3 regions of the Dickeya ananatis genome follow, and region 3 is predicted to be linked to each of the others. Evidence: predicted binding sites of a transcription regulator. Region 3 holds the regulator's gene; each other region holds the start of a gene.

Region 1 (10,180 bases), 1.9 Mb from region 3:
GTGTAGCTGTCCTTGGTAACCGCGTCGGTATAGGTGTAGGCCGCCATCAGGCTGATTTCCGGCGTCAGTTGCGTGTGCACTTCCGCTTCCGCGCCTTTGGATTTCACTTTGCCGATCTGTTCGTTGTATTGGGTCACGCTGTTGTACGAGGTGATGTTTTTCTGCGTGATATCAAACAGCGATAAGGTCAGCAGGGTATTGCTGCCTTTAGGCTGGAACTTGATACCCACCTCGGATTGTTCACCGGTGGTCGGTTTAAACGCAGGCGTGCCGGGGGCACCGGAGTCCAGGTTGGGTTCAAACGAGGTGCTGTAGCTGACATACGGCGAAATACCGTTATCAAACGCGTAGAGCAGGCCAGTACGACCGGTGAATTTACTGTCGTCTTGCTGTGTTGAGGTACTGGTGGTGTGGTCTTGCGTGCGTATTTGGCTCCAGTCATGGCGACCGGACAGCAGCAGGTTCCACTGATTCCACTCCATCTGGTCTTGCAGATAGACGCCGACCTGATCGAGTTTCTTCTTGTAAGACTGGTTCAACGAGAGCTGGCTGTCGCTGACCAGATAAGAACCACCGTAGCTGGGGTTCGCCCAGTCAAAGTTGTATCCCGAACCGCTGTTGCGCCAGTAGTTGTAATCGCGGTCCTGCCATTTGTAATCCACACCACTGAGCACAGTGTGCTGGACATCGCCGGTTTCCAGTTTGACTTTAATCTGGTTATCCAGACCGATTTCGTCGGCGTTCAGTTCTTCACGGACCTGACGGCGGGACAACGACGTATCAGAGATTTCCGGGTTACTCCAGGTATACACCAGATACTTGTAACGTTCTCTTAGCTGGGAATAGCGGAAGTTTTGCTGGAAAGAGACGTTATCGTTGAAGGAGTGGTCGAAAATATAACCGATGCCGACCTGCTCGCGTTTTGAACGATTGTAGTTGGGGTCGCTGACGTCCAGATCGCGCGGAATATAACCTGCGCTGGCTTCGGTCACGGTACCTATCTTGGGCAGGAAGTTACGGTAACCGGCCTGTGGATCGTTCTGGTAACTGGTCAGTAGCGTAAAGCTGGTATCGCTGTTAGGTAACCAGGTGATCGCCGGTGCGATAGCAACGCGCTTCTCTTTGTAATCCTTAACGAATTCATCACGGGTGCTGGCGATACCGTTGAGGCGGTAAAGCAGGGTTTTATCGTCATTGAGCGCGCCGCCGAAATCAAACGCCGCTTCACCCAGATGTTGATTACCCGCGCTGAATTGCACTTTGTGGATATCTTCTGCCGTCGGGCGTTTGCTGGTCATGCTGATAAGCCCGCCGGGGTTGACCTGTCCATACAGGACGGAGGCAGGACCGTGCACCAGCTCTACCCGTTCCAGCAACCAGGGATCTATTTTCCCCAGCGCAGCGCCCTGGCCGCTCAGGCCATAGCTCAGGCCATCAAGGAATTTCGGCGCGTAGCGGAAACCACGGGCAATCACCTCATCGTTGCGGTTAGACGAACCGCGGTAGTTGCTGACCACGCCGCTGGAATAGTTCAACGCGTCGGACACGGAAGAAACCGCTTGTGCGTCCATCTGGTCGCGGGTGACCACAGTGACGGATTGCGGGGTTTTGATGAGCGGCGTGCTGGTTTTGGTGCCGGACGCACTTTCCTTCGCCACGATGCCTTTCAGCGGTGCAGTCACGCTTTCAGCGGCTGTTGCCGATACCACCATGGTATCGGTGCTGGTCGTGGTTTCTGCTGCCTGTGCATGTGCGGCCACCAGCAAGGTGGAAGCCAGCATGGCTGGCATGGCGTTTTTATTTTTCTGCCAAGACTTTAGTTTTATTAATTGTTTCTTCCTGGTGCTACGCATCAGTGATCCCCTCCTGTAAAAGATCTTATTTTTTGTGTACGTCAGGCTGTGTACTCACCGGCCTTGCCATTCTTTGCATTAAAAAATAAATTAACTTTAAATTCATATTGTTAATTCATTTTTTAGCGATATGTGACCAGATGGCGAGTTTTTGAATCCCAGTAAACTTTGGGAATTGCATATTATTGCAAATGAAAATGTTTCTCAATATTATTCTCGTTGTCTAAATAAATGTAAATTCACAAACGGACACATTAGTTCTGTTAACTAAATGTAAGTGAAACGTAAAGGGCAGAAACAGGAGGTTTTGATGTCGGCAGTACAGCCGCCAGGTTTCGCCGCCACGCTTTTGTCATCACCCCAGGCCGGGGATGACGCGTGGTGGCAACAGATCGCCAACGTGGGGACGCCGCTGGTGGAAACGCAGGATAGCGAGCGGGTTCGCGTTACCTTTCTCTGGCGTGACCCGAACGGCGATGAGTATCACTCCGCTATTCAACGGGTCTATGCCGATATCAACGGCGTGACCGATCACCACAGTACTGATCCGCAGAGCCTGGTGCGCCTGCCCGGTACTGATGTCTGGCATTGGTCGATGGTGATTGAACACGACTGGCGCGGTAGTTACTCCCTGATCCCGATTGAGGCGGCGCAACTGCCACCGGCATTCAGCGACGATGAACAACAGCGTGATGACCAGCAGCGAGCGTGGTGGTGTTCGCTGTTTCCCTGCGCGATGGCTGATCCGCTCAACCTGAACCGACCGTGGGGAGCGCAATTGTCAGCGGCGCATATGCCGGGTGCGCCATCACAGCAGGCCTGGCGGGCGGTGGATCAAGGCGAGGCGAGTGGCGCAGACCCAGCCCGGCTGACGGTGTTTGACTGGCAGAGCGAGCAGCTTGGCAACCAGCGTCGCATCTGGCTGTACACCACCGGGGAGAGCGAGGCACAGGCGCAACGGCCGCTCTGTCTCGTACTGGATGGGCAGCGGTGGGCTAATGACACGCCGCTGTTTAGCGCTCTGGATGCGGAAACCGCACAGGGGAATCTCCCACCCGCCGTTTGGTTATTTATTGACGCGATTGATGGCGAAACCCGTTGTCGGGAATTGCCGTGCGATACCGCGTTCTGGCAGGCGGTGCAGCAGGAATTGCTGTTGCAGGCGGCACGCCTGACGCCATTTAGCGATGATCCAGACCGCACGGTGGTGGCCGGGCAGAGTTATGGCGGGCTGGCGGCGCTGTACGCCGGGTTGCACTGGCCGCAGCGTTTTGGTCGCGTACTTACGCAATCTGGCTCGTTCTGGTGGCCAAATCTGCAATTCATCACTGATTTTAACCAGCACGCAACACTGGAGCCCGGTGTGTTGGTGACCCAGGTGCGGCAGGGTGGCCGGGCCGCATCGCCGCTGGTGATTTTTCAGGAAGCGGGACGACGTGAGGCGGATATTGCCTTCGTTAATCAACAGATGCATGAAGCGCTGGTAGCGGCAGGGCATCAGGTTTACCAGCGTGTGTATGCCGGTGGGCATGACACCTTGTGCTGGCGCGGCGGGTTGATAGAGGGATGTCGTTGGTTGTTGAACCACATCCACACCCGATAACGCGCAGCAACCCTTATCACATGAGGTAATAACAATGAGTCAGGAACAAGTGAATCCGTTTGACGATGATCGTCTGACATTTTTGGTCGTCATCAACGAACAACAGCAATACAGCCTGTGGCCAGAGTTTGCCGCCGTACCGGCGGGCTGGCAGGTGGTCTACGGGCCGCAGTCCCGCGAGGCGTGCATCGCCTATACCGAAACCCACTGGCAGGACATGCGTCCGGCGAGCCTGCGGGCTGAAAAAGCCTAACCGGCATGACCAGTCGGGACTGTTTCCGTTGACGGAGTAAGGAAAACAACGTGTCAGATCTACTTAACGAAACACAATTATCCACCCAGCAATCATCATCGACAGAGAAACCATCATCGCCCCAGCAGCCATCATCCGCTGACGCATCATCGTCTCATCCCCACGTCTCCTTCTCCTCTACGGGGACGTCCGGGCAGCCCGTGCCTGCTCATGACGTCACGTTGGCACAGTCGGTGAATACGTTGGAACTGCCGCTGGTGGCGGCCCAACCCGGTATCTGGATGGCCGACCACATCGCCAGTCAGTCGAATGCGTTTACGGTGGCGCATGCGCTGGAGTTGAACGGCCCGGTTGACCCGGATTGTCTGCTGGCGGCCATCCGTCAGGGGCTGTCGGAAGCGGATACGGTGCAGGCGCGCTTTGGCTTCAATGATCTCGGCGAGCCGGTGCAGTGGCTACCTTCTGCGCCGGGTATGGCGGCGATTAACGAACCGGAATGGCTGGATTTTCGCGACCCGGCACAAGGTGAGCAGGCGGCCTGGGCGTTGATGCAAGCGGATCTGGCCGCGCCGCTGCCGGTCGATGGTGAGCAACCGCTGTATCGCCAGGTGCTGATGCAGGTCTCCGCGCAGCCCGAGCGCTGGTTCTGGTATCAGCGCTTTCATCATCTGATGGTGGATGGTTTCAGTTTCGATGCCCTGACCCGACGGATAGTAGCGATTTACAACGCCCTTTGTGCCGGTAAAACGCCGGACGCCTCGCCGTTTACACCGTTTGCCGATGTGGTGACGGAATACCAGGCGTGGGAACGTTCGTCGGCGTATCAGCAGTCGGCGGCGTTTTGGCGCGAGCATGCCCGTGAATTGCCGACGCCCGTGTCGCTGGCGGCAGACGTTTGTGAGGCCTCGCCGCAAGGTATTCGCACTGTGCAGCAACGGGTCACCTTACCCGCCGCACCTTTTGTGACGCTGGCGGAGCAACGGTTTGGCGCTCAGCTACAACCGGCGGAAATTGCGATGGCGGCACTGGCGGTATACCTCTACCGCATGAGTGGCGAGTCGCGCTTGTCGGTGGGCTTTCCGTTTATGCGACGGATGGGGTCGGCAGCATTGTGTGCCAGTGGACCGGTAGTGAACGTGCTGCCGCTACAATTCACACTACAACCCGAGATGACCTTAATCGACGCCACGCAAATGCTGCAGAAGGAAATCAAGGCGGTACGACGTCATCAGCGTTATGAGGCGGAACAGTTACGACGGGATCTGGGGCTGGTCGGTGGCAGTGAAGGTTTGTACGGACCAGTGATCAATTTCAAGGTTTATAACGCCGAACTGACACTGGCAAATACGCCGGTCACCACCCATGTGCTGGCGATGGGGCCGGTGGATGATATGGAGTTTACCCTTGGTGTGCAGGAGGGCGAGCTGCAACTGGAACTGGTCGCCAATCCGGCGCGCTACGACGCCTCAGCGTTGCAGGGGCATGCGCAACGTCTGCAACACGTGCTGACGCAACTGATACAACAACCGGAACTGGCTATCGGTGAAGTGAGTCTGCTCAACGACGACGAATGGCGGCGTATTGACGGTTGGGGCAGCGGCCCACGCCTGACGATACCCGCGACGCTGCACTCGGTGCTGGATTGCCTGCAACAGCAGGTACAGCAACAGCCCGACGCGCTGGCTGTGACCTGTGGCCGTGAGCAACTCAGCTACCGCCAGTTATCGGCGCAGGTCATGCAACTGGCGCGTCGGCTGATGGCGAAGGGGATCGGCGCAGGCGATGTGGTAGCGATCGGCGTCCCGCGCTCGGTCTCGTCGGTGGTGGCGATGTTCGGGGTACTGGCCAGCGGCGCGGCTTATATGCCGTTGGATCTGGATTATCCACGCGAACGTCTGGCGTTGATGTGTGACGATGCGCGTCCGGTACTGTTGCTGACCCACAGCACGGTGCGTGAGCATATGCCGGCACTGCCGCAGGTGCTGTGTCTGGACGATGCCAGGTTACGGGCCGAGTGCGCCCGCTTGCCTGCCCATCCGGTAACACAGGCGGAGCGACGCGAGCCGTTACGGGCGGAACATCTGGCGTACATGATCTACACCTCCGGTTCTACCGGGAAGCCGAAAGGGGTGATGAGTACCCATGCCGGTTTGCTCAACCTGATGATGTCACATTCGAGCTTCCTGTTTGGCCCGGTGATAGATCGCTTTTCACGGCAAAATGGTCGCCGTTTACGTGCCGGACACACGGCGTCATTCTCCTTCGATTCCTCCTGGGAACCGCTGTTTTGCATGATGATGGGCAGCGAATTACACATTTTCGATGAAGAGCTGCGTAAAGATGCCTGGGCGTTGGTTCAGCACTTTACTCAGACGCCTATCGATTTGCTGGATATCACCCCGTCGTTCTTCACCCAGATGATCGACAGCGGCTTGCTGGAGCCGGATAACCACCAGCCCGCTTTCATCATGATTGGCGGTGAAGCGGCCACGCCACGGCTGTGGCAACTGATGCGCCAGCATCCGCAGATGGAAATTCATAACTATTACGGGCCGTCGGAATACACCATCGATACGTTGGGTGCCCGGGTCACGGTGGCAGACCAGCCGGTTATCGGCCAACCGGTCGCCAATACCCGGGTATGGTTGCTGGATAACCACCTGCGACCGGTGCCGGTGGGTGTACCCGGTGAGCTGTATATCGCCGGGCCGGGGCTGGCGCGTGGTTACCTGCGCCGCCCGGATCTCACGGCGACGCGCTTTGTTGCCTGTCCGTTCATATCAGGGGCGGTGATGTACCGCACCGGTGACCTGATGCGCTGGCGTCACGACGGCCAACTGGCGTTTATCGGTCGCGTTGATCATCAGATCAAAGTGCGCGGCTTTCGCGTGGAGCTGGGCGAAGTAGAAAATGCGCTGGTGGCGTTGGATGAGGTCAGCACCGCGGTGGTGATCGCTGAACCACTGGGTGCGACGCACCGGCTCATCGGTTATTGCTCGGTGCCGAGTGATACCGTCCGCGAACAACCGGATTGCGCGGCCCGTTTGCTGGCACAACTGGCTGAACAACTGCCGGATTACATGGTCCCGGCGGTGCTGATGGTGATGGCGGAACTGTCGCTGACCGTCAACGGTAAAATTGACCGCCAGGCACTGCCAAAACCGCAGCAGGCAGAAGCGGTGGCGGGACGCGAACCAGCCAGCGATGAAGAGCGGCTGATTTGCCAGTCCATCGCCAGCCTGCTGAAACTGGACGCGGTCAGCGCGGAAGCGGATTTCTTTGCACTCGGCGGCGACAGCATTTCCGCGATGGGGCTGGGCACGCTGTTGCGGCGCGCCGGTTGGCAACTACGACCGAAAACCATTTTCGCTGAGCGCACGCCAGCACGGATGGCGCAAGCGATGCAGCCGCTGACGACGACGGCCACACCGTCACGTACGCGGCGCTACGGTGTGGTGGATGGTTTGCCTATCGTACACAGCTTCGCCCAACTGGCGGGCATCAACCAACGGTTTGCGCACGGCGTATTCCTGTCGGTGCCTGAAACATTGCAACCGATGCACCTGATGCAGGCGCTGAGCGCACTGGTGCAGGCACACCCGGCGTTAACCGCGCAGACTGGTGACAGCCATCTGGTCATTCATCAAACGTCATCGACGGCCGTGCCGCTACAGTGTGACACGCTACGCGCACAAGAGCCGGTTGAGGTGGCGGCGGAACGGGCGTATGAAGCGGCGGTGGTGCGTCTTGACCCGGCGGCCGGTCAGATGATGCAGGCTGTACTGTTGCAGCGCGATGGTCGAGCCTGCGGGCTGGTGCTGGTGGCCCACCATCTGGTGGTGGACGGCGTATCGTGGCGTGTGCTGTTACCCGAGCTGCGTCAGGCCGCTGAAGCCGCGATGGGGGGACAACCGGTCGTGTTATCGACTGAGGAGTGCTCGTTATACGACTGGTCTGCCAGCCTGAAAGGGCAGGTAGCTGCGCGCCGTGCTGAGTTACCATTCTGGCAATCGGTGCTGGCGACACCACTGCCTCGGCTGGGACGCCGGGCGCTTGACCCGTCCTGCGATCAGGAGCAGACCCGGCAACAATCACGCCGGGTGCTGGATGCCCGGTTGACGCAGGCGGTGCTGACGCGCTTACCGGAATGCTATCAGGCGCGGGTGGACGAGATTTTGCTAGGCGCGTTGGTGCAGGCCTGCCACCACCGTTTTGGCGTGCAACCGTTGCGGCTGGCACTGGAATCTCACGGGCGTATCGAAACGCCGGAAGGGTTGGATCTCGCCCGCACCGTCGGCTGGCTGACTGCTGAATACCCGGTGTGCATCGCAGCACCGACGGCACAGGCCGATGCGCCCTGGGCGATTTTACGGTCCGTGAAACGTGCGCTGCGGGCGGTGCCGGATCGCGGCGTCGGCTACGGCGTGCTGCGCTATCTGGATACACAGAGTGCCGAAACGCTGGCGTCGTTGCACGCACAGGCACCGGAAATCCTGTTTAACTATTTGGGGCGCTTCGAGTCGGGCGAGGGCCACTGGTCACCTCGTCGCAGCGATCGCCACTTCCGCGATACCTTTGCCGTACTACAGGCACCGACGATACCGCTCAGCCACCCGCTGGATATCAATATCTTTGTGGATGAACAGGGCGAACAGCCACAACTGGCCATCCACTGGGGATGGGCGCATGGCGTGTTCGATGAGGATGATATCGACGCGCTGCATCAGGGAATGGCGCAAGCGATCGACGCGTGGCGGCAACAGGCGGACTACCCGCCGTTGTCGGATACGCTGGTCTGCGCTGACGTCGCGCAGGATGCGGTCACCGACGAGACACTGGACTGCCTGCGTCAACATTACGGGCCGTTGTCGGCGGTGTTGCCGGTGCTGCCCTTGCAGCAAGGGTTGCTGTTCCACGCCCAACTAGCGCAGACCTCCGGGAGTTATAACTCGCTGACCCGGTTGTCGTTGCACGGCCCGCTGTCGGTGGCACAACTGAGTCAGGCACTGGAAGCGGTGGTCCGTCACCATCCGCAACTGGCGGCGCGCTTTGACACCGAACAGACGTCGGTGCCATTGCAGGTACTGCCGGTGTTGCGTGACGACCAGTGTTACTGGCCGCTAGAGAGTCAGACGTTACCGGCGATGCCAGCAGACGAAGAGGCCGCTGCGCTGCTGGCGCTGGAAAAAGCTGAACTGGCGCGCGACCTGTTCCACCAGCCCTCATCCATGTTGCATGCCTTACTGGTCAGCCACGCGGGCACAGAACGTCACACACTGTTTCTGAATGCGCATCATCTGGTGGTGGATGGCTGGTCGACCCCGGTATGCCTGCGTGACCTGTTCACCGCGTTGTATCAGGGCCGCTCGGCACTCACGCCGCACAGCGTGCCGTATGCCGACATCGTTCGCCAACTGGCGGCCCGCGACGCGCAGGCGTCACGTCAACGCTGGCGCGATGTGCTGACGGGTGCCCGCCCGACCCTGCTATTTGGTGACGGACCGCATCATGGCGATGGTTCGTATCATGATGAAGTGCGTGAGCTGGAGTTACTACCGGAACCGCAACTGGAACACGGGTTACTGGCGCTGTGTAAACAGTATGGCCTGACGCTCAACAGCGTAATGCAGGGCCTCTGGGGGATGTTGCTGTGCGCCAGTAGCGGCGCGGACGATGTGCTGTTCGGCTCGCCGGTGTCGGGCCGCTTCGGGCAGATCGACGGCATCAGCCAGCAGGTCGGGTTATTCAGCAATACGTTACCGGTGCGGGTACGGTTGGATGCATCACGGCCGTTGCCGCCGCAGTTGGCTGAACTACAGGCGCTGCAAATCCAGCTGATCGAGCATGATGATGTGGGGCTGGGGGAAATCCAGCAACTGGCGGGTACCGGCACGCTGTTCGACACCTTGCTGGTGGTGGAGAACTACCCGGATGGCGATGAGCTGAGTCAGGCCGGGCAGGCGTTGCGCTGCGAGGCGGTCAACAATCGGGGTTACACCCACTATCCGCTGACGCTGCTGGTGCTGCCGGGCAAACGGCTGCGGCTACTGATGGAATACCGTGACAGCGTGGTTCAGCCGCAGCGGCTGGCGCAGCGCTTGTTACTGCTACTGCAACAACTGGTGGCAGACCCGGAGCGCCCGTTGTCGGCCTGGAATCTGCAACTGCCGCAAGAGCAGGCGCTGCTGGCAGCGGTCAACCGTACCGAACAGCCGGTACCGCCGGGTACGTTGCATCAGGCGTTGGCAGCACAGGCACAACGCACGCCGGATAGCATCGCGCTGGTGGATAGCCAGCATCAGTTGACCTACCGTCAGGTTCAACGCCAGACCCGACTGCTGGCTGACCGGCTGATCGATGCCGGGGTGCGACCCGGTGATATTGTGGCGGTGGCGCTGCCGCGCTCGGTGCGCCTGAGCCTGGCGTTGTACGCCATTCTGGAGGCGGGCGCGGCCTGGCTGCCGCTGGATA
Region 2 (10,180 bases), 460 kb from region 3:
CTACTTCGCCAGACCTGCTCACTTACTGCGCCTGTAACGTGGGTTTGTTATCCACATTCGTCAGCACACCCTGACTGTTGAAGGTCAACGTCAGCGTTTGCTGTTTCACGGCTTCATGCCCTGGCTGCTGACGGAAGACGTAGTACCAAGTGTCTGATCCAAACGGATCCTGCAGCATTGGGGTGCCCAACGTATAGATGACCTGCTGTTTGGTCATTCCATTATGAATTTTGGCAACGTCAGCGGGGGCCAGATAGTTCCCCTGATTGATGTCAGGCCGATAGACGACACGCTCCAGTGTGGAACAACCAGCAGTCAACATAACAACAACCACCGCAGCGACGACAGTCAGCGTTTTACAGCGCATAGTGATTACATTCCTTAAGGGCATAGGTTGCAGATGATAATAGACCTTGCCTGACTTGAAAACCTGCAAGACGTCTGTAAGACCGCGGGAATTCGAAAAAGTTGATCCTCACTAGGCTGCAAGTAATTCTCTGGCGTTTGCCAGCGTGTTTTTGGTGACGGCCGAACCGCCGAGCAAACGCGCCAGTTCCTGCAGCCGTTCGCGTTTACCCAGTGGCTGCATCAGGGTTTCTGTTGCTTCACCGTCGGTATGTTTGCTGACAAAGTAGTGGTGATGGCCACAACCAGCCACTTGTGGAAGGTGGGTCACACACATGACCTGGGTTGATTGCCCAAGCTGGCGTAGCATTTTACCGACGATAGCCGCCGTCGGGCCGCTGATGCCCACATCCACTTCATCAAAAATCAGCGCCGGTGTATCCATTCTGCGGGCGGTGATCACCTGAATAATAAGTGCGATACGCGACAGTTCACCGCCAGACGCCACTTTGGCCAGCGGCTGATGTGGCTGGCCGGGGTTGGTGGTGACACAGAACTCGATGTGATCAGCACCGGTGGCGGTCAGCGAATCTGGGGTGAAGGTGACGTCGATGGTGAAATGGCCGTGCGGCATAGCCAGTTCATGCATATTGGTGGTAATCAATTGTGCCAGTTCACTGGCGTGCTGGCTGCGCCGGATGTGCAACTGCTCCGCCACATGCAGGGCCTGTTGATGGTACTCCTGCACGGCACGGTTCAGGGCGTCGTGGTCACTTTCCTGCTGTTCCAGCAGTTGTTGTTCCTGCAACAGCTGTTGGTGGTACGCAGGCAATTCTTCCGGCGTGACGTGGTGTTTACGTGCCAGCGTTAACTGGCGCGACAGACGCTGTTCCAGCTCGTAGAGCCGGATAGGGTCCAGGTCCATGCGGTCACAATAATGGCGTAACTCATCGCTGGCTTCGCTAATCTGAATGCTGGCTTCTTCCAGCATGGAAAACACCCCAGAGAGCGTCTCATCCATGCTGATCAGCTCCGATAGCTGATGTTTGGCACTGTGCAACATGCCAAGTACGTTCTGCTCTTCACCTTCGCTGAGTATTTGCAGCGTCTGCCGACTGAGTGACATCAGTTGCCCGCTGTTGGCAAGCCGCTTGTATTCGACATCGATCTGCTCGTATTCACCCGGTTGAGGGGCAAATTCATTGAGCTCCTTGAGCTGGTACTGCAACAATTCCCGGCGTGCTTCCCGCTCGATGGTGGCCTGCTGATGTTGCGCCAGTTCACGACAGCTCTGGTGCCATTGCTGCCACATCTGGCGCATGGCACCAAGCAGTTGTGATTCATCGGCGTAGGCATCCAACAGATGGCGTTGATGTTCCGGCTTGAGCAGCAACTGGTGCGCGTGCTGGCCGTGGAGCTGAATCAGGTGCTGGCCCAGTTCGCGTAACTGCGACAACGGCACCGCGGTACCATTGATAAAGGCGCGAGAGCGGCCGTCGGCACTAATGACGCGGCGCAACAGACATTCGTTGTTGTCATCAAGCTGATTGTGTTCCAGCCAGCGTAACGCGGCGGGGGTATCCGTCAGTGAGAAGCGGGCGCAGATGTCAGCGCGAGTGGCACCGGGGCGCACCATGCTGGCATCAGAGCGGTTGCCGAGACACAGGCCGAGAGCATCAATAGCAATGGATTTTCCCGCCCCGGTTTCACCGGTAATGACGCTCATCCCTGCCTGAAAATCAATTTCCAGTTCGCGCACAATGGCGAAATTACTGATTGTGAGTTGCGCCAGCATGATAGTGTCCTGTATGTAACAACAACTGTTATTACATACAGTATAGACTGGTTTTTTGTACAGTAAAGAGGCAATCGCCACTTTCAGAATAATTTTTTAGACCAACCGAGCTTGCTGCTTAATGTGTTGAAATAGCTGTAGTTTTCCGGGTGGATCAAATTCAGGTGATACTGGCTGCGCTGGATGACGACCTCTTCACCTTCCTGAACTGGCAGAGCAATTTGGCTGTCGCAACTGATTTCCAGATCCTGGGTAATGTGGGAAAACTTCAGCCGAATGGCACTGCTGCTGTTGATCACCAGCGGCCTTGCCGACAGGGTGTGTGGGAACATCGGCACCAGCGCTATCGCATCCAGTGATGGGGTCAGAATGGGGCCGCCGCCGGATAACGAATACGCCGTGGAGCCGGTGGGGGTTGAAATAATCAAGCCATCGGAACGTTGGGAAAAGGCGAACTTGTCGTCAATATAGACTTCAAATTCAATCATGTGCGCCACTTTGCCTGGGTGCAGTACCACTTCATTGATGGCGGTGCTACTGCTGTTGGGGTGATTTGCGCGGCACACCTGTGCTTCCAGCATGAAACGCTGTTCGCGGATGTAACGCCCGGCGAGTACCTCGCTGAGTTGCTGCTGGGTGTGGTCCGGGTCGAGGTCGGTGAGAAAACCGAGATTGCCACGGTTGACGCCAATGACGTTGATATCGTAGCGCGACAGCACCCGCGCCGCGCCCAGCATGTTGCCGTCACCGCCGACCACCACCGCCAGATCAGCCTGCTGACCAATTTCCGACAGGCTGCCGGTGGCGGCCTCCGTCAACTGTAATTCGCGGGCGATCTGTTGTTCGAGCACGACCTTGTATCCTTGCGCGCGCAACCAGTGATACAGCATTTCATGGGTGGTCAATGCATGTGGGTGACGTGGATGACCTACAATACCAATGCAGTTAAACGCTCTGTTCATTTGGGTGGTTTGTCCTCATAGGCGCACCGGCAGCTCACGGTTTTCGGACCGGTAATCAGACCAATATGTGAGTGGTTCCCTTGAAACCCCGGTTTTGATCCCCATAATAAGCGAACTAGCGAGATGAATGCGAAAAACGCGGAGAATTTCATGAGTAGTAAAGAACAGAAGTCGCCTGACGAGCAAGTCTTGGATCAAAAGGAAGCAGCGCAAGGTCAGCAAGCGGATGCCGTGCCAGAGACGACAGATGTCGCTGACCCGCGTGAAGAGCGTATCGCCGAACTGGAAGCGCAACTCAATGAGTTGCAGCAACGTGAACGTGAAACCGCATTACGCGCCCGCGCCGAAATGGAGAATGTCCGTCGTCGTGCCGAACTGGACGTAGAAAAAGCGCATAAATTCGCTCTGGAGAAGTTTGCCGGAGAAATGCTGCCAGTGATTGATAACCTGGAGCGTGCGCTGGAAATGGCGGATAAGTCGAACGAAGCGCTGTCTGGCATGATTGAAGGGGTTGAACTGACGCTAAAAGCGATGCTTTCTGCGGTGAGCAAGTTCGGCATCGAGGTCGTGGCCGAGGTGAACGTGCCGTTTAATCCGGACGTACACCAGGCGATGACTCTGCTCGAATCTGCCGAACATGAACCAAACCATGTGATGATGGTGATGCAAAAAGGCTATACCCTGAACGGTCGTTTGTTGCGTCCGGCGATGGTCGCCGTGTCTAAAGCAAAAGAGTAACGTCTGTTCGTGCTCCGGGAAGCGGCCAACGGCGTCTTCCCGGGGTTTCTGTGTTACGGTTTCTTCCCTCGTTTTCCTTCCCGTTTTTCTCCCCACTTTCCCCCGTGCCATGTTGTGAAACAAATTCGTTAGTCCGTTATTCATTGTTCGTTTTTGTGTTTATATTTTGTTAATCTTTATGTGTTAAAACCGGTGTCACTTGCCGGGTAGATGCATCATTATCATTACCTATCAGAGCAATCATTTCTTTCATTCTAAATGCACTTGATAATCATTATCAACTTTGCGAAAGTAGCAAAACAATAGCATTAGAAGGGTTACTCATATGCCGGGGAGTCGTGTAGTGGAATCAGTCAGCCGAACGTCAAGAAAGCTCAAACTTTCGCTGATGGGGCCGGCCTTTATCGCGGCGATCGGTTATATCGATCCCGGTAATTTCGCCACCAATATTCAGTCAGGGGCTGCCTACGGGTACCAGCTGTTGTGGGTGGTGGTATGGGCTAACCTGATGGCGATGTTAATCCAGTTGCTTTCTGCCAAACTGGGGATCGCGACCGGCAAGAATCTGGCGGAGCATATCCGCGATCGTTTTCCTAAACCTGTGGTCTGGGCGTACTGGATACAAGCCGAGATCATCGCGATGGCGACGGATCTCGCCGAGTTTATCGGTGCGGCTATCGGCTTCAAGTTGCTGCTTGGTGTGTCGTTGCTGGAAGGCGCTATCCTGACCGGGATTGCCACCTTTCTGATTCTGATGTTGCAAAAACGCGGGCAGAAGCCGCTGGAGATGGTGATCGGCGGGTTACTGATGTTTGTCGCAGCGGCCTACATCGTTGAATTGATCTTCTCTCGTCCTGAACTGGCATCGCTGGCAAAAGGCATGGTGGTGCCAAGTTTGCCGAATTCCGATGCGGTATTACTGGCGGCTGGTGTGCTGGGTGCCACTATCATGCCGCACGTTATCTACCTGCATTCATCGCTGACGCAGCAGCAAAGTCATATCACCCGTGCTGAGCGTTATGCAGCGACCAAGGTGGATGTCGCGGTAGCGATGACTATCGCCGGGTTTGTCAATCTGGCCATGATGGCGACAGCGGCGGCGGCGTTTCACTTTAGCGGTAACACCTCGATTGCAGAGCTGGATCAGGCGTATCTGACGCTCAAACCCCTGTTAGGGCAGGCGGCAGCAACCATTTTTGGCCTGAGTCTGGTGGTGGCTGGTCTGTCTTCTACTGTGGTGGGAACCCTGGCCGGTCAGGTGGTGATGCAAGGCTTTGTGCGTTTTCATATCCCATTGTGGATTCGCCGTGTGGTGACCATGCTGCCGTCCTTTGTCGTGATTCTGTGCGGTATGGATCCGACCCGGGTGCTGGTATTAAGTCAGGTGTTGTTGAGCTTCGGTATTGCTCTGGCGCTGATCCCACTGTTGGTGTTTACCGGTAACCGCGATTTGATGGGAAACCTGGTCAACAGTCGCCGGGTGCAGAATACGGGGAAGGTGATCGTGTGTATGGTGGTTGCGCTCAACCTGTATCTGGTTCTGGATACGTTACTGGGATAATGCACGCCGGTTCTTCATTCATTGCGTCTTCCATTGCGCCTCCGTGTGTCGGAGGCGTTTTGTTTTTATGTGTCTGACTTTTTGCTTTCACCGGATGATCACGTGCAATTGGGTGATGCCCGGCCTATTATCTGAAGCTGATTTTTGATACCGAGATACCATTATGTCCGCGCCGATTACTATCGTTGAGAAGAAGCTGCTATCCGACCACTGGTTCGTCTTGCATAAATACGTATTTGATTTGAAGAGAAAAAACGGTGGTACGGTGCGTCAGATGCGGGAAGTGTACGACCGTGGTAATGGCGCGACTATTTTGCTGTATAACCGGGCCAAAGGCACAGTTGTGCTGACCCGCCAGTTCCGGATGCCGACCTATCTGAATGGCAATGAAAGCGGGATGTTGCTGGAGGCCTGCGCTGGCCTGCTGGACGATCAATCGCCGGAGCAGTGCATCCGTAATGAGGCTATCGAAGAAACCGGCTACCGGATAGGTCAGGTGGAAAAGCTGTTTGAAGCCTATATGTCTCCGGGTGGTGTCACCGAGCTGCTGCACTTCTTTGCGGCGGAATACGACGATACGCAAAAACGGACTTCCGGCGGTGGTGTGGAAGACGAAGATATCGAAGTGCTGGAGTTGCCATTCAGTGAAGCGATGGCGATGGTCAAAGATGGCCGTATTAAGGATGGCAAAACCATCATGTTGTTGCAGCACGCACAGATTAACGGCTGGTTCGCCAACGCCCGTTAACCGTAGGGAAGGGGCAATCTTGCTATCCGGGGCCGACAGGCCCCGTTGTCGTTTGGTGATTCCGCGGGCTTATAGCTGGGCGGCTAACAGATCTTCCAGTTTCTGCTGGTCTGCGGCAAACAGACGAATACCCTCAGAGAGTTTCTCCACCGCCATAGGATCCTGATTGTGCTGCCAGCGGAATTCGGTTTCCGACAGTGGTGCTGGCTGATGGAAGCCTTCGGTTGACGGACTGAGTCGGCGCTCTACCGGTGCGGTGCTGTTTTTCAACTGTTCCAGCAACGCCGGGGCGATGGTCAGACGGTCGCATCCGGCCAATGCCAGGATTTGTTCCACCTTGCGGAAACTGGCCCCCATCACGATAGTGCGGTAGCGGTGCTGTTTGTAGTACTCGTAAATACGTCGTACGGACAGTACGCCGGGGTCCTGTTCGGCGTTGTAGTCGGCGGAAGGTTGTCGGGCCAGATACCAATCATAAATACGACCGACAAACGGCGAAATCAGATAGACACCCGCCTCGGCACACGCGCGAGCCTGGGCAAATGAGAACAGCAGCGTCAGGTTGCAGTTTATCCCTTCTTTTTCCAGCTCTTCGGCTGCGCAGATCCCTTCCCAGGTGGCGGCCAGCTTAATCAGAATACGCGAACGATGTACGTCCTTTTCCTCATACATCGCTATCAGTTTGCGGGCTTTCGCCACACACATGCCGCGATCAAACGACAAGCGGGCATCGACTTCGGTGGAGACTCGCCCAGGAATGCTATTGAGAATTTCCGTCCCGATGTTGACCGCCAGGCGGTCGCTGGCGTTGATGAGTTGTGTTTCTTTCGAGCCGCCTTGCTGGCGGGCATACGCCAGTGCATCGGCAAATAGCGATTGATACGCGGGCAGACTGGCGGCTTTCAGAATGAGTGAGGGGTTAGTGGTAGCGTCCTGCGGTGAAAAGTGGCGAATCGATTCGATATCGCCGCTGTCTGCCACTACCACAGTGAATTGTTTCAATGCGTCTAGCTGGTTCATGGCTTGGCTCCCTGAAGATAAATTTGGCGGAATCACACTGCAGGATTCTGTGGTGGAATGACATGCGTTTTTTCTGATTGCGCAGCCATCGGCAGAGCTGACCCCGTCATGCCGTAACACTGGCTAAGCATAGCTAATCTATACGCCATCTGCCGTCAGGTTGGATAAATTGAGGGGTGAGTGGCGTTTTTTCTGGCATTTTCTGCTTTTTTTGCCCAGTGCATCACGCGGGGTTATCGCGGATATGCGTGTTGTCGCAGGCTGTGGGGGCATATGGCGCTGAGTGATATTCACTCTCATTAATTAACTATATTAAGCGGTATTCCGGCGAGGATTTTGTAATGCTTCATGGTTTCGCAAATGACAGACACGATAGACTGGGTAGCCCACTACCCTACAAACAAAGCAAGAAGACAAGGTAATTAGCTATGGATGAACAACTCAAGCAAAGCGCACTGGACTTCCATCAATATCCGGTGCCGGGAAAAATCCAGGTCTCCCCGACGAAGCCGCTGGCAACCCAGCGCGACCTGGCGCTGGCCTACTCACCTGGCGTTGCCGCGCCTTGTCTGGAAATTGCGCAAGACCCACTGGCCGCTTACAAATACACTGCTCGCGGTAATCTGGTGGCGGTGATCTCCAACGGTACCGCCGTGCTGGGACTGGGGAATATCGGCGCACTGGCCGGTAAACCGGTGATGGAAGGTAAAGGGGTACTGTTCAAGAAGTTCTCCGGCGTCGATGTATTTGATATCGAAGTGGATGAGCAGGATCCTGACAAGCTGATCGATGTGATCGCCGCACTGGAGCCGACTTTCGGTGGTATCAACTTGGAAGACATCAAGGCCCCGGAATGCTTCTATATCGAGCAGAAGCTGCGCGAGCGCATGAAGATTCCGGTATTCCACGACGACCAACACGGCACCGCTATCATTTGTACTGCAGCGGTACTGAACGGGTTGCGCGTGGTAGAAAAACAGATTGCCGATGTCCGGCTGGTGGTTTCCGGTGCGGGTGCGGCATCGATTGCCTGCCTCAACCTGCTGGTGGCATTGGGTCTGAAGCGCGAAAACATCGTGGTGTGTGATTCCCGCGGTGTTATCTACAAGGGCCGTGAAGCCAATATGGCGGAAACCAAAGCAGCCTATGCGATTGACGACAATGGCAGCCGGTCACTGGCGGATGTTATCCCGAACGCGGATATTTTCCTCGGTTGTTCTGGCCCGGGCGTGCTGACTCAGGACATGGTAAAAACCATGGCACCGCGCCCGCTGATCATGGCGCTGGCGAATCCGGAACCGGAAATTCTGCCGCCGCTGGTAAAAGAAGTGCGTCCAGACGCTATCGTCTGTACAGGCCGTTCTGACTACCCGAATCAGGTTAACAACGTACTGTGCTTCCCGTTTATTTTCCGTGGCGCGCTGGACGTTGGGGCGACCACCATCAATGAAGAGATGAAGCTGGCCTGCGTGCATGCCATTGCAGACCTGGCGCTGGCGGAGCAGAGCGATGTGGTTGCGTCTGCCTATGGCGATCAGGATCTCTCTTTCGGGCCGGAATATCTGATCCCGAAACCGTTTGATCCGCGCCTTATCATCAAGATTGCACCGGCGGTAGCGAAAGCAGCGATGGACTCCGGCGTGGCGACCCGCCCGATTGAAAACTTCGATGATTACATCGAGAAGCTGACGCAGTTCGTCTACAAAACCAACCTGTTCATGAAGCCTGTCTTCGCTCAGGCCCGTACCCAGCCAAAACGTGTGGTACTGGCGGAAGGGGAAGACCCGCGTGTGCTGCATGCGACGCAGGAACTGGTGTCGCTGGGGCTGGCATTCCCGGTACTGATCGGCCGGCCTGGTGTTATTGAAAAACGTATTCAGAAACTGGGCTTGCAGATAGCCATTGGTAAAGACTTCGAAGTGGTCAATAACGAGTCCGACCCACGTTTCAAAGCCTATTGGACTGAATACTTCGAGATGATGAAGCGCCGTGGTGTGTCGCAGGAACAGGCGCAGCGTGATATGCGCGCTAACCCGACGCTGATTGGCTCTATCATGGTCCATCGCGGTGAAGCGGATGCGATGATCTGCGGGACGGTCGGTAATTACGAAGAGCATTTCGGTGTGGTAGAGAAGGTGTTCGGCTACCGTGACGGTGTGCATGTGGCTGGCGCGATGAATGCGTTGCTGTTGCCGAGCGGTAACACCTTTATCGCCGATACCTACGTCAACCCGGATCCGACACCAGAACAGCTGGCGGAAATTACGCTGATGGCCGCCGACACGGTACGCCGTTTTGGTATTGAGCCTAAAGTGGCCTTGCTGTCGCATTCCAGCTTCGGCACCTCTGATTCGCCGACGGCGAAGAAAATGCGTGCGACGCTGGAACTGGTGAACAAGATGGCGCCGGAGTTGCAGATCGATGGTGAAATGCACGGCGATGCTGCGCTGGTGGAAGCCATTCGTCGTGAACAGATGCCGAATAGCCCGCTGAAAGGGGCGGCTAACATTCTGATCATGCCGAACATGGAAGCTGCGCGTATCAGCTATAACCTGCTGCGTGTTTCTTCTTCCGAAGGTGTGACCGTCGGGCCGGTACTGATGGGTGTGGCGAAACCGGTACATATCCTGACGCCGATCGCCTCTGTTCGTCGTATCGTCAATATGGTCGCACTGGCTGTTGTGGAAGCACAGACTGCACCGCTGTAATCCTGTATGGTTGTTAAGGGAAGGATAAATTTTATGCGAAAATTTGCCTTCCCGATATTCACCGATATACTTAAATTAATTGGCAGGGAAAACCCTGCCAATTAGCCTTTTTACGTTTTATTAAATTATTTATTTGAATTTTTCTCTGCCTTTATATGTCATCTTAATTATTCTCTTGGGGGTTATTATGCCAGCTGTATCAGTTGCATATTGGTGTAAAAAATTTACATGGGGAATATTGATTTGCTTTCTACTTAGCGGATGTGAAACTATTTCTCCATTTAATCAACGAGCTTATGAGCA
Region 3 (10,180 bases):
CGGCGCTTTGTGGAAGTAGAGGTAGCCGCCGAAGACTTCGTCCGAACCTTCACCGGACAGCACCATCTTGATACCCATAGCTTTGATTTTACGTGACATCAGGTACATCGGCGTCGAGGCGCGGATGGTCGTGACGTCATAGGTTTCGATGTGATAAATCACGTCGCGGATAGCGTCCAGACCTTCTTGTACCGTGAAATGGATTTCGTGGTGCACCGTGCCGAGATGTTCGGCAACATCACGTGCCGCTTTCAGGTCAGGCGCGCCTTCCAGTCCAACGGCAAATGAGTGAAGCTGCGGCCACCAGGCTTCGCTGCGCTCGTCATCTTCCACGCGGCGGGCAGCGAATTTTTTGGTGATGGCGGAAATGATGGACGAATCCAGACCACCGGACAGCAATACGCCGTAAGGCACATCGGACATCAGGTGGCTTTTCACTGACTCTTCCAGTGCTTCACGCAGTTCGTCGGCGTCGGTGACGTTATCTTTTACGTTGTCGTATTCGAACCAGTCACGACGATAGTATTCACGAATTTCGCCGTCCTGACTCCACAGGTAGCTACCTGCCGGGAATTCTTTGATGGTGCGGCATACCGGCACTAGCGCTTTCATTTCAGAGGCGACATAAAAGTTGCCGTGCTCGTCGTAACCCATATACAGCGGGATGATGCCCAGATGATCGCGGCCGATCAGGTAAGCGTCTTTTTCGCTGTCATACAGTGCGAAGGCGAACATACCGCGCAGTTCATCCAGGAATTCCGGTCCTTTTTCCTGGTACAACGCCAGAATCACTTCACAGTCGGAACCGGTCTGAAACTGGTAGCGGTCACCATATTGCTGACGCAGAGCCTGATGGTTATAAATTTCACCGTTCACGGCCAGAACGTGGGTGTGCGCCTGGTTGTAGAGGGGCTGAGCACCGGTGTTGACGTCGACAATAGACAGACGTTCATGCGCCAGAATGGCTTTGTCGCTGGCGTAAACACCGGACCAGTCCGGGCCGCGATGGCGCATCAGACGGGACAATTCCAGCGCTTTTTTACGCAGTTCAACCGGGTCAGTTTTCAGATCAAGCACACCAAAAATAGAACACATACCAAAGGCTCCCTTTATTCACGTATCACAACGTGAAAACTGTCAAAGTGTATGGCGGTAAGCAGCGGTTTTCCTTGCCGAGTGGTATTGCTGTGGGTCGGTCACCGCCGTATCGGTAACACTGATTTAGCATCAAAAGGGGATGCTAATTCAATATCATTTAATGAAAAAAGCCATTGTGATGGTGAATGTGTAATTTTTGGCGTGTTCTATTGTGGTTTATTCATAATGCCTGAAAAGAGAGGCCGGATTTTTAGCGATCTCATAATCCGGCCTTATAGCAAAAACCAAAACTTACTGATTTTCAAGCAGACGTTGCAGCAATACACCATTAAGCATGGCGCGTTTTACCAGCGCAAAAGCGCCGATGGCAGACAAATGCTGCAATTCGGAGACGACAACGGGCAGGTTTTGCCGGAAATCTTTTAGCACCTGCGTATTGATGCAACGCTCAATGGCGGGCAACAGAATTTTGTCTGCGGCGGTAATTTCACCAGCGATAACGACCCGTTGTGGGTTAAACAGGTTAACAGCAATCGCGATGGCTTTGCCCAACTGCTGCCCGGCTGCTTCTATCAGTTCTTTGGCCAGGCGATCGCCTTTGACTGCCGCTTTACAGATGGCGGCAATCTGGCAGTCATCGAGCGTCAGTTTGCTGGGGAAACCTTGTTGCAGCAAATGACGAACCCGCTGTTCCAGCGCACCGTTGGATACTACCGTTTCAAGGCAACCAAAGTTGCCGCAGTGGCAGCGGTCACCTAAGGGATCAATCTGGATGTGCCCTATCTCCCCCACATTGCTGTTGCTACCAAGGAAGATTTTGCCGTTGACGATAATACCGGCACCTACGCCGCGATGAACCCGCACCAGTAACGAGTCCTGACAGTCGCGGGTGGCGCCAAAATAGTGCTCGGCCAGGGCCAGACTGCGGATATCATGACCAACAAAACTGTGTACGTTGAAACGCTGTTCGAGGTTGTCAACCAGTGGCCAGTTATCCACGCTGATATGCGGCATATAACGCACGACACCGGCAATCGGGTCGACCAGCCCCGGTAACACCACTGAAATCGCGATTAATTCGCGGATTCGGCGCTGATGACGGGTGATGAATTGATCAATAACGGTGAATAAAGCGCTTTCCAGCGTTTCCTGGGTATTTTCCGGCAGGTTGCAGTGCTCTTCTTCCAGCCGTTTGCCCTGTAAATCGTATAAGGCGAGGGTGGCATCGTGGCGGCCGAGTCGCACCGCCACGGTATGAAACGGCCGTGTTTCAGAAATGATGGAAATAGCGCGACGCCCACCGGTTGATGCCTGCTGATCCACTTCTTTGATTAGACCGCGCTCCAGCAGCTGGCGGGTAATTTTGGTGACGCTGGCGGGAGCAAGCTGGCTCTGTTCTGAAATCTGAATTCGGGAGATAGGGCCTTGCTGGTCAATCAGGCGGTACACGACCGCACTGTTGAGTTGTTTAACCAGATCGATATTCCCTATCTGGGTTTGTCCGCCTGTGGTCATGACGCATTACTCGTGTCGATGCAATACGCTTACGATTTGCGAAAGACTTCTTCACCATTCACAAACGTACTGAGGATGTCAAAATCGCGGGTAAATGCCGTCAGGTTTGCCACTTTTCCTGTTTCAATGCTTCCCAGTCGACATGCTTCGCCGATGGCTCTTGCCGGATAGAGCGTCGCCATTCTCAGCGCTTCATCCAGAGCGATACCCGCGTGTTCTACGCAATTGCGTACGGCATCGATCATGGTGAGAGCCGAACCGCTCAGGGTGCCATTCTCATCCACACAGATGCCGTCGCGGTAGTATATGGTTTTACCGGCAAATGTGAACTGGTCGATAGTGGAACCCGCGGGTGCCGTAGCGTCGGTGACCAGCACTAGTTTGTCGCCCTTGATGCGTTTGCTGTTGCGGATAGTCGCCCAACTGACATGATGACCATCGGCAATGATGCCGCAATAGACTTCCGGTGCGTCATAGACGGCACCGACCAGACCAGGTTCCCGGCCGGTAACAGGGGGCATGGCGTTAAACAGGTGGGTAGCAAAGCGGATCCCGGCGGCAAAACCCCGTTTGGCCTGTTCCCAGGTGGCATGAGCGTGCCCGGCGGATACGACGATGCCCGCATCGCTCAACTGCCTTATCACGCTATCTGGCACCATTTCCGGCGCCAGCGTGACCTTGCTAATGACATCGGCATTGTCACACAGATAAGCCACCAACTCATCGTCCGGCTGGCGGATAAAACTGGCATCGTGGGTGCCTTTTTTTATCGGGTTAAGCCACGGGCCTTCCAGATGCAACCCCAGCGCCTGATGGCGGTGCTGAGCAAGCCAGGCACGCATGACGCCGATGCTGTGGCGCATGAATTCATCAGAGGAGGTGATAAGCGTCGGTAAGAAACTGGTGCAGCCGGATTTTTCGTTGGCCTTCTGCATGGTTTCCAGTGTTTGGACGCAAAGGCTGCTTAGCGCGTCATTGAACTGAACGCCGCCGCAACCATTCAATTGCAGGTCGATAAAGCCAGGGGCCAGTAGCGCACCGGCAAGATCACGCCGGGGCAGGGTGTCAGGCAGTTCATGTGCCGGGCATACTGCCTCGATCAATCCATCGGCGACGACGACGGCATAACCGTCAAGGATCTGGTGGCCGGTAAAAACACGACCATTGATTAAAGCGAACATCTCTAAGCTCCTGGCTCACCGATTACAGATTTTGGATATTTTCAGCTTCCAGCTCGCGGAAATATTTCACGGTCTTCACTTTTAATTCCATGGTGGAAGGCTCATCGCACACCATCAGCGCTTTAGCGTGCAACTGCAGGCAACTGATGGTCCACATGTGATTCACATTGCCTTCTACCGCCGCCTGAAGCGCCAGTGCCTTATGACGGCCGCTAACCAGAATCATGACTTCTTCTGCATCCAGCAGCGTACCCACGCCGACTGTCAGGGCGTATTTAGGCACCTGGTTAACATCGCCGTCGAAGAAACGGGAATTGGCGATACGGGTCTCTTCCGTCAGCGTTTTGATACGGGTACGGGATACCAGAGAAGACGCCGGTTCGTTAAAAGCGATATGGCCATCGTTGCCGACGCCGCCCATGAACAGATGAATCTTGCCGTAAGACTTGATTTTTTCTTCATAACGCTGACACTCAGCAGCGATATCTTCCGCGTTGCCATTCAACAGGTTAATGTTTCCTTCCGGAATATCAACGTGATTGAAAAAATTCTGGTACATAAAGGTGCGGTAGCTTTCCGGGTGGTCCGCCGGTAGCCCGACGTATTCATCCATGTTGAAGGTAACAACATGCTTAAAGCTGACCTGACCTGCTTTGTATAGCGCAATCAGCGCTTTGTAGGCTTCCAGCGGCGAGCTGCCGGTTGGCAGACCGAGCACGAACGGGCGTTCCGCCGTTGGGTTGAAAGCATTGATGCGCTCGACAATATAGCGGGCGGCCCATTTGCCAACCTCGGCGGGGGTCGTTAGTGGAATCAGTCTCATGGTGCTCTCCTCTGGCAATCGGTTAGCTATCATCGGGTAGTCGCAGCCAGATAGATTGGCTGCCAGGTACTATGCCGATGCTATGTGTAGGTGTTTATCTGGGGGCTAGTGTAGCGTGTTTTTTTTAGTCTTGAAATAAGTTGTGTTAATGAGGCGCCATAAACTTTTAATATGTGCGTTTGTGGTGATTATTATCACATAATCACTGTTATTAATTTGTGTGGCGAATTATTTTTTTGGCACTCTGGTCAGGCCCACATGGCTGGCGGGTGATTTGGTAACAAGGCTGACAGACAATTTATTGCCCGTAAGGGAAAGAGAGGGGAAGGTGAGTACACTCGGTTATTTACAAAAAGTAGGCCGTGCGTTGATGGTGCCGGTCGCTACATTGCCCGCAGCCGCCATCCTGATGGGGGTGGGGTACTGGATAGACCCGGTTGGCTGGGGGAGTGAAAGCGCGCTGGCAGCGTTGTTGATCAAGTCTGGTGCGGCGATTATCGAGCATATGGCGGTGCTGTTTGCTGTCGGTGTCGCCTACGGTATGTCTAAGGATAAAGACGGTGCGGCGGCGCTGTCCGGGTTTGTCGGTTATCTGGTGTTGACTACACTATGCTCGCCTGCGGCGGTATCGATGATTCAGCATATCCCGCTGGCAGAGGTGCCAAAGGCATTCAGCAAGATTGAAAACCAATTCATCGGTATCCTGGTCGGCGTGATTTCCGCCGAGTTGTATAACCGCTACAGCCAGGTTGAATTGCCCAAAGCACTCTCTTTCTTCAATGGTCGCCGACTGGTTCCGATTCTGGTATCGGTGCTGATGATTGTGGTGGCGTTTGTGCTGATGTACGTCTGGCCGGTGATTTATAACGCGCTGGTTTCCTTTGGCGAACATATCCAGCAGATGGGGTCGGTGGGTGCGGGTATTTATGCCTTCTTTAACCGCCTGTTGATTCCGGTCGGGTTGCATCATGCACTGAATTCAGTGTTCTGGTTTGATGTGGCGGGCATTAACGATATCCCCAACTTCCTGAGCGGGCAGCAGGCGATTGATGCTGGCAAAGCGATCCCGGGCATTACCGGGCGTTATCAGGCCGGTTTCTTCCCGATCATGATGTTTGGTTTGCCGGGCGCGGCACTGGCGATTTATCACTGTGCGCGTCCTGAAAACCGCAGCCGGGTGGCGGGCATTATGGTGGCGGCGGCGTTTGCAGCCTTCTTCACCGGTATTACTGAACCACTGGAATTCTCCTTCATGTTTGTTGCGCCGGTGCTGTATGTGCTGCACGCGGTGTTGACCGGGATTTCAGTATTCATCGCTGCCAGCATGCACTGGATTGCCGGTTTTGGTTTCAGTGCTGGTTTGGTGGACCTGGTGCTTTCTACACGTAACCCGCTGGCGACACATTGGTACATGTTGCTGCTCCAGGGTGTGGTGTTCTTCGCCATTTATTATGTGGTGTTCCGCTTTACCATCACCCGGTTTAACTTGATGACGCCGGGACGTGAAGCGGTTGCGACCCAGCCCTCAACGGAGGGGACTACCGCTCCTGCGGGTAATACCCAATCGGTGGCGAAAGGGTATTTGCAGGCCATCGGCGGTAAAGACAATCTGACCGGCATCGACGCTTGTATCACTCGCTTGCGCCTGAGCGTGAAGGATTCGAGCCTGGTGGATGAATCGGCGGCACGTCAGTTAGGGGCTGCGGGTGTGATTCGTCTTAACAAGCAAAGCGTGCAGATTGTGGTTGGCACCCAGGCGGAGAATATCGCCGCCGCCTTGCGTGAGGTTTCACAGGAATAATTCGGCTGGCGTCATCATCGCCGTCTGATATCGGTAAACGGAGCGTGCCTGCAAGCGCGCTCCGTTTTTTTATCTTGAATTTTCATGAAACAAACGGTTGTTTCCCGGCGTGGCTTGTTGGATCATTAGTGGTTAAGGGTTGTTTTTTCGCATTTGAGGAACCAAGCATGAGTGAGGCTGAAGCCCGCCCAACCAACTTTATTCGTCAGATCATCGATGAAGATCTGGCTACCGGTAAACACGATCATATCCAGACGCGTTTTCCTCCAGAGCCGAACGGCTATCTTCATATCGGCCACGCTAAATCCATCTGCCTGAACTTCGGTATCGCTGAAGATTACCACGGCAAGTGCAACCTGCGCTTTGATGATACCAACCCGGTAAAAGAAGATATCGAGTATGTTGAGTCCATCAAACATGACGTGCAGTGGCTGGGTTTTTCCTGGAGCGGTAATGTTCGCTATTCGTCGGATTATTTTGATCAGTTGCACATGTATGCCGTTGAGCTGATCAATAAAGGGTTGGCGTATGTCGATGAGCTGACGCCGGAACAGATTCGTGAATATCGCGGCACGCTGACTTCTCCAGGCAAAAATAGCCCGTACCGTGATCGCCGTGTTGACGAGAACCTGGCGCTGTTTGAAAAAATGCGCAATGGCGGTTTCGCCGAAGGTGCTGCTTGTCTGCGTGCTAAAATCGACATGGCATCACCGTTTATCGTGATGCGCGACCCGGTGCTGTATCGCATCAAATTCGCCGAGCATCATCAGACCGGCAATAAGTGGTGCATCTACCCGATGTATGACTTCACCCACTGCATTTCCGATGCGCTGGAAGGTATTACACACTCGCTGTGTACGCTGGAGTTTCAGGATAACCGCCGCCTGTATGACTGGGTGCTGGATAACATCAGCATTCCTGCCCATCCGCGTCAGTACGAGTTTTCCCGCCTGAACCTGGAATACGCGGTCATGTCCAAGCGGAAACTGAACCAACTGGTAAGTGAGAAGATCGTCGAAGGCTGGAACGATCCGCGTATGCCGACCATCTCTGGTTTACGTCGTCGTGGCTATACTGCTGCTTCTATTCGTGAATTCTGCCGCCGCATTGGCGTGACCAAGCAGGATAACACCGTAGAAATGGCGGCACTCGAGTCGTGCATTCGTGATGATCTCAACGAGAATGCACCACGTGCGATGGCCGTACTGGATCCGGTGAAAGTGGTGATTGAGAACCTGCCTGAAGGCCATGAAGAGTGGCTGAGCATGCCCAACCATCCGAATAAGCCGGAGATGGGGACACGACAGGTTGCCTTCAGTCGTGAAGTGTATATCGATCGCGCTGATTTCCGTGAAGAAGCCAATAAGCAGTACAAACGTTTGGTGCTGGGCAAAGAAGTCCGTCTGCGCAATGCGTATGTCATTAAGGCTGAACGTATTGATAAAGACGAGCAGGGTGTGATCACCACGATTTACTGCAGCTGTGATACGGAAACCCTGAGCAAGGATCCGGCTGACGGCCGTAAAGTGAAAGGCGTGATCCACTGGGTATCTGCCGCTCACGCGCTGCCAGCGCAGTTCCGCCTGTATGACCGTCTGTTTAGCGTGGCTAACCCTGGCGGAGCAGAGGATTTTCTCTCCACCATCAATCCTGATTCACTGAGTATTGCTCAGGGCTTTGTCGAAGCCAGCTTGGGTAATGCCGAGGTCGAAAAAGCCTATCAGTTTGAGCGTGAAGGGTATTTTTGTGCGGATCGCGTATATTCCCGTTCTGATCATCTGGTATTCAATCGGACGGTGGGTTTGCGTGACAGTTGGGCGGGTTAATCACCGCCTGATGGTGGGGTACAAGATAAAAATAAAACCGCCTCGGCGGTTTTATTTTTGCTCAGAATAAAGAGAAGGCTCAATCAGCGTTCGTCGTGCGCGTTGTCGTCTTCACGGCAGTCGCCGCTACTGCAATGGCCGTACAGATACAAACTGTGGTTGGTGAGCTTGATGCCATGCTTCTCGGAGATTTCACGCTGGCGTGCTTCGATAGACTCATCGCTGAATTCAATCACCCGACCGCAATCCAGACAGATCAAATGATCATGGTGGTGCTGTTGGGTGAGTTCGAAAACGGATTTGCCACCTTCGAAGTTGTGGCGGGTGACAATGCCTGCATCGTCAAACTGGTTAAGCACACGGTAGACAGTGGCCAAACCAATCTCTTCCCCCATATCAATCAGCTTCTTGTATAAGTCTTCCGCGCTGACGTGGTGGCATTGAGGATCCTGAAGGACTTCCAGAATTTTCAGTCGTGGAAGTGTGACTTTCAGGCCGGCCTTCTTTAATGCGGTGTTGTTGTCAGTCATGCGGATTTAGTCCTGTTACGTGCTTTATCTGGGAGGCTATTAGCCTAGTATCATCGGTCGGCGTAAAAAAGGTCATGTGTCTCAATTATAGAACCGCACCATCGAAATGAAAACTACGGAACTTTTACAATATGGTTCAGGTTAACGTACTGTATTCAGAGTAGTTATCGATAAGGAACAAATTGTATGCCAGGATTTATCATTAAACATAATCCGGCTGAGCGGATGACATTGTACCTTGTCAGGATGAAAAGTTAAAAAAATGTATCACTGATTGCGATAGGTTTTATCTATCTATGGCTCTCATTATCGATTTAGCCATCGATTTATCTGTCGATATTTACCTATCGATGGTGATATGGCCCCGAATACATGGGCACCAGCGGTGCGTCAGGGCCACGGGTGAATCAGGCCAGTAAGGCTTTCAAATTCAGCTCTTCGCTGATTTGCTTGACCCAGTTGGAGACGCGTTCGCTGGTCAGTTCCGGCTGGCGGTCTTCATCAATAGCCAGGCCGATAAAGTGATCGTCATCCGCCAGGCCTTTTGAGGCTTCGAAGTAGTAACCTTCGGTCGGCCAGTGACCGACGATGTTTGCACCGCGTGGTTCGATGATGTCGCGAATGGTGCCCATGGCATCACAGAAGTACTCTGCGTAATCTTCCTGATCACCGCAACCAAAGATGGCTACGAGTTTGCCAGAAAAATCAATCTCTTCCAGTGTTGGGAAGAAGTCATCCCAGTCACACTGTGCTTCGCCGTAATACCAGGTCGGGATACCCAACAGCAGGATGTTAAAGCGCTCCAGATCCTCTTTGCTGCTTTTGGCAATGTCGTGCAGTTCGGCGACGTCGCTGCCCAGTTGTTGCTGGATAGTTTTAGCAATATTTTCCGTATTACCAGTATCACTGCCAAAAAAAATGCCTATGAGAGCCATAGATTAAATAACCTCTTGATTCCTAAGGGTATGGTGCTTGAGTCACCCACTATTTGCTAATAATAGCAGACACTGTCTGGCGGATAAACGTGTATCTGTGGCTGCCTGCAGTCGCGCTGTAAAAACAATTAGTTGATTCTTTTTTAATCGCTTTCTTAATGTTTTTTTAATTTTTTTTAAATACGATATTCTCACAGGTAACTGAAATTATGGGTAATTGGTTAACTATCTAATTTTTATTAGTTTTTTAAAAAACAGAAAAGACTAAATATTCTTATAGTTTTGACGATGACGAAACATGGTGCTTTATTGAATGTAAATGTGCAGCAATGTTTCTTACAAAACGAGAGACTTTCTCATTACATAAGTCAAAACAAGCCTTACCTCCTCGATCAATAGCTCGTTTATGGAGTCAATTATGCAATTCCTAAAAAATATTGCCATTCGCACTGCCATGTTATGGGTGCTTGG

What was found. Region 3 encodes Fur, which represses iron uptake genes when iron is present. Its sites were predicted from a motif close to ATAATAATGAGAACNACTATCAA; they were not measured.
Region 1: fes (enterochelin esterase) is a predicted target of Fur. The motif match lies at 2,045-2,067, and genes of this name have one in related genera.
Region 2: FGI04_RS14965 (Nramp family divalent metal transporter) is a predicted target of Fur. The motif match lies at 4,099-4,121, and genes of this name have one in related genera.

The regions. Positions count from the first base shown of each region.
Region 1 covers NZ_CP040816.1:1,010,908-1,021,087, forward strand. The annotation lists gene FGI04_RS04440 (TonB-dependent siderophore receptor) at 1-1,853, opposite strand, end outside; gene fes (enterochelin esterase) at 2,164-3,456, shown strand; gene FGI04_RS04450 (MbtH family protein) at 3,491-3,709, shown strand; gene FGI04_RS04455 (non-ribosomal peptide synthetase) at 3,760-10,180, shown strand, end outside.
Region 2 covers NZ_CP040816.1:3,378,526-3,388,705, reverse strand. The annotation lists gene bamE (outer membrane protein assembly factor BamE) at 23-367, opposite strand; gene recN (DNA repair protein RecN) at 479-2,140, opposite strand; gene nadK (NAD(+) kinase) at 2,224-3,102, opposite strand; gene grpE (nucleotide exchange factor GrpE) at 3,253-3,840, shown strand; gene FGI04_RS14965 (Nramp family divalent metal transporter) at 4,166-5,401, shown strand; gene nudK (GDP-mannose pyrophosphatase NudK) at 5,565-6,149, shown strand; gene tal (transaldolase) at 6,219-7,169, opposite strand; gene maeB (NADP-dependent oxaloacetate-decarboxylating malate dehydrogenase) at 7,598-9,877, shown strand; gene FGI04_RS14945 (hypothetical protein) at 10,065-10,180, shown strand, end outside.
Region 3 covers NZ_CP040816.1:2,916,835-2,927,014, reverse strand. The annotation lists gene asnB (asparagine synthase B) at 1-1,095, opposite strand, end outside; gene nagC (DNA-binding transcriptional regulator NagC) at 1,390-2,613, opposite strand; gene nagA (N-acetylglucosamine-6-phosphate deacetylase) at 2,643-3,794, opposite strand; gene nagB (glucosamine-6-phosphate deaminase) at 3,817-4,617, opposite strand; gene nagE (N-acetylglucosamine-specific PTS transporter subunit IIBC) at 4,946-6,418, shown strand; gene glnS (glutamine--tRNA ligase) at 6,586-8,244, shown strand; gene fur (ferric iron uptake transcriptional regulator) at 8,328-8,774, opposite strand; gene fldA (flavodoxin FldA) at 9,182-9,709, opposite strand; gene FGI04_RS12835 (methyl-accepting chemotaxis protein) at 10,128-10,180, shown strand, end outside.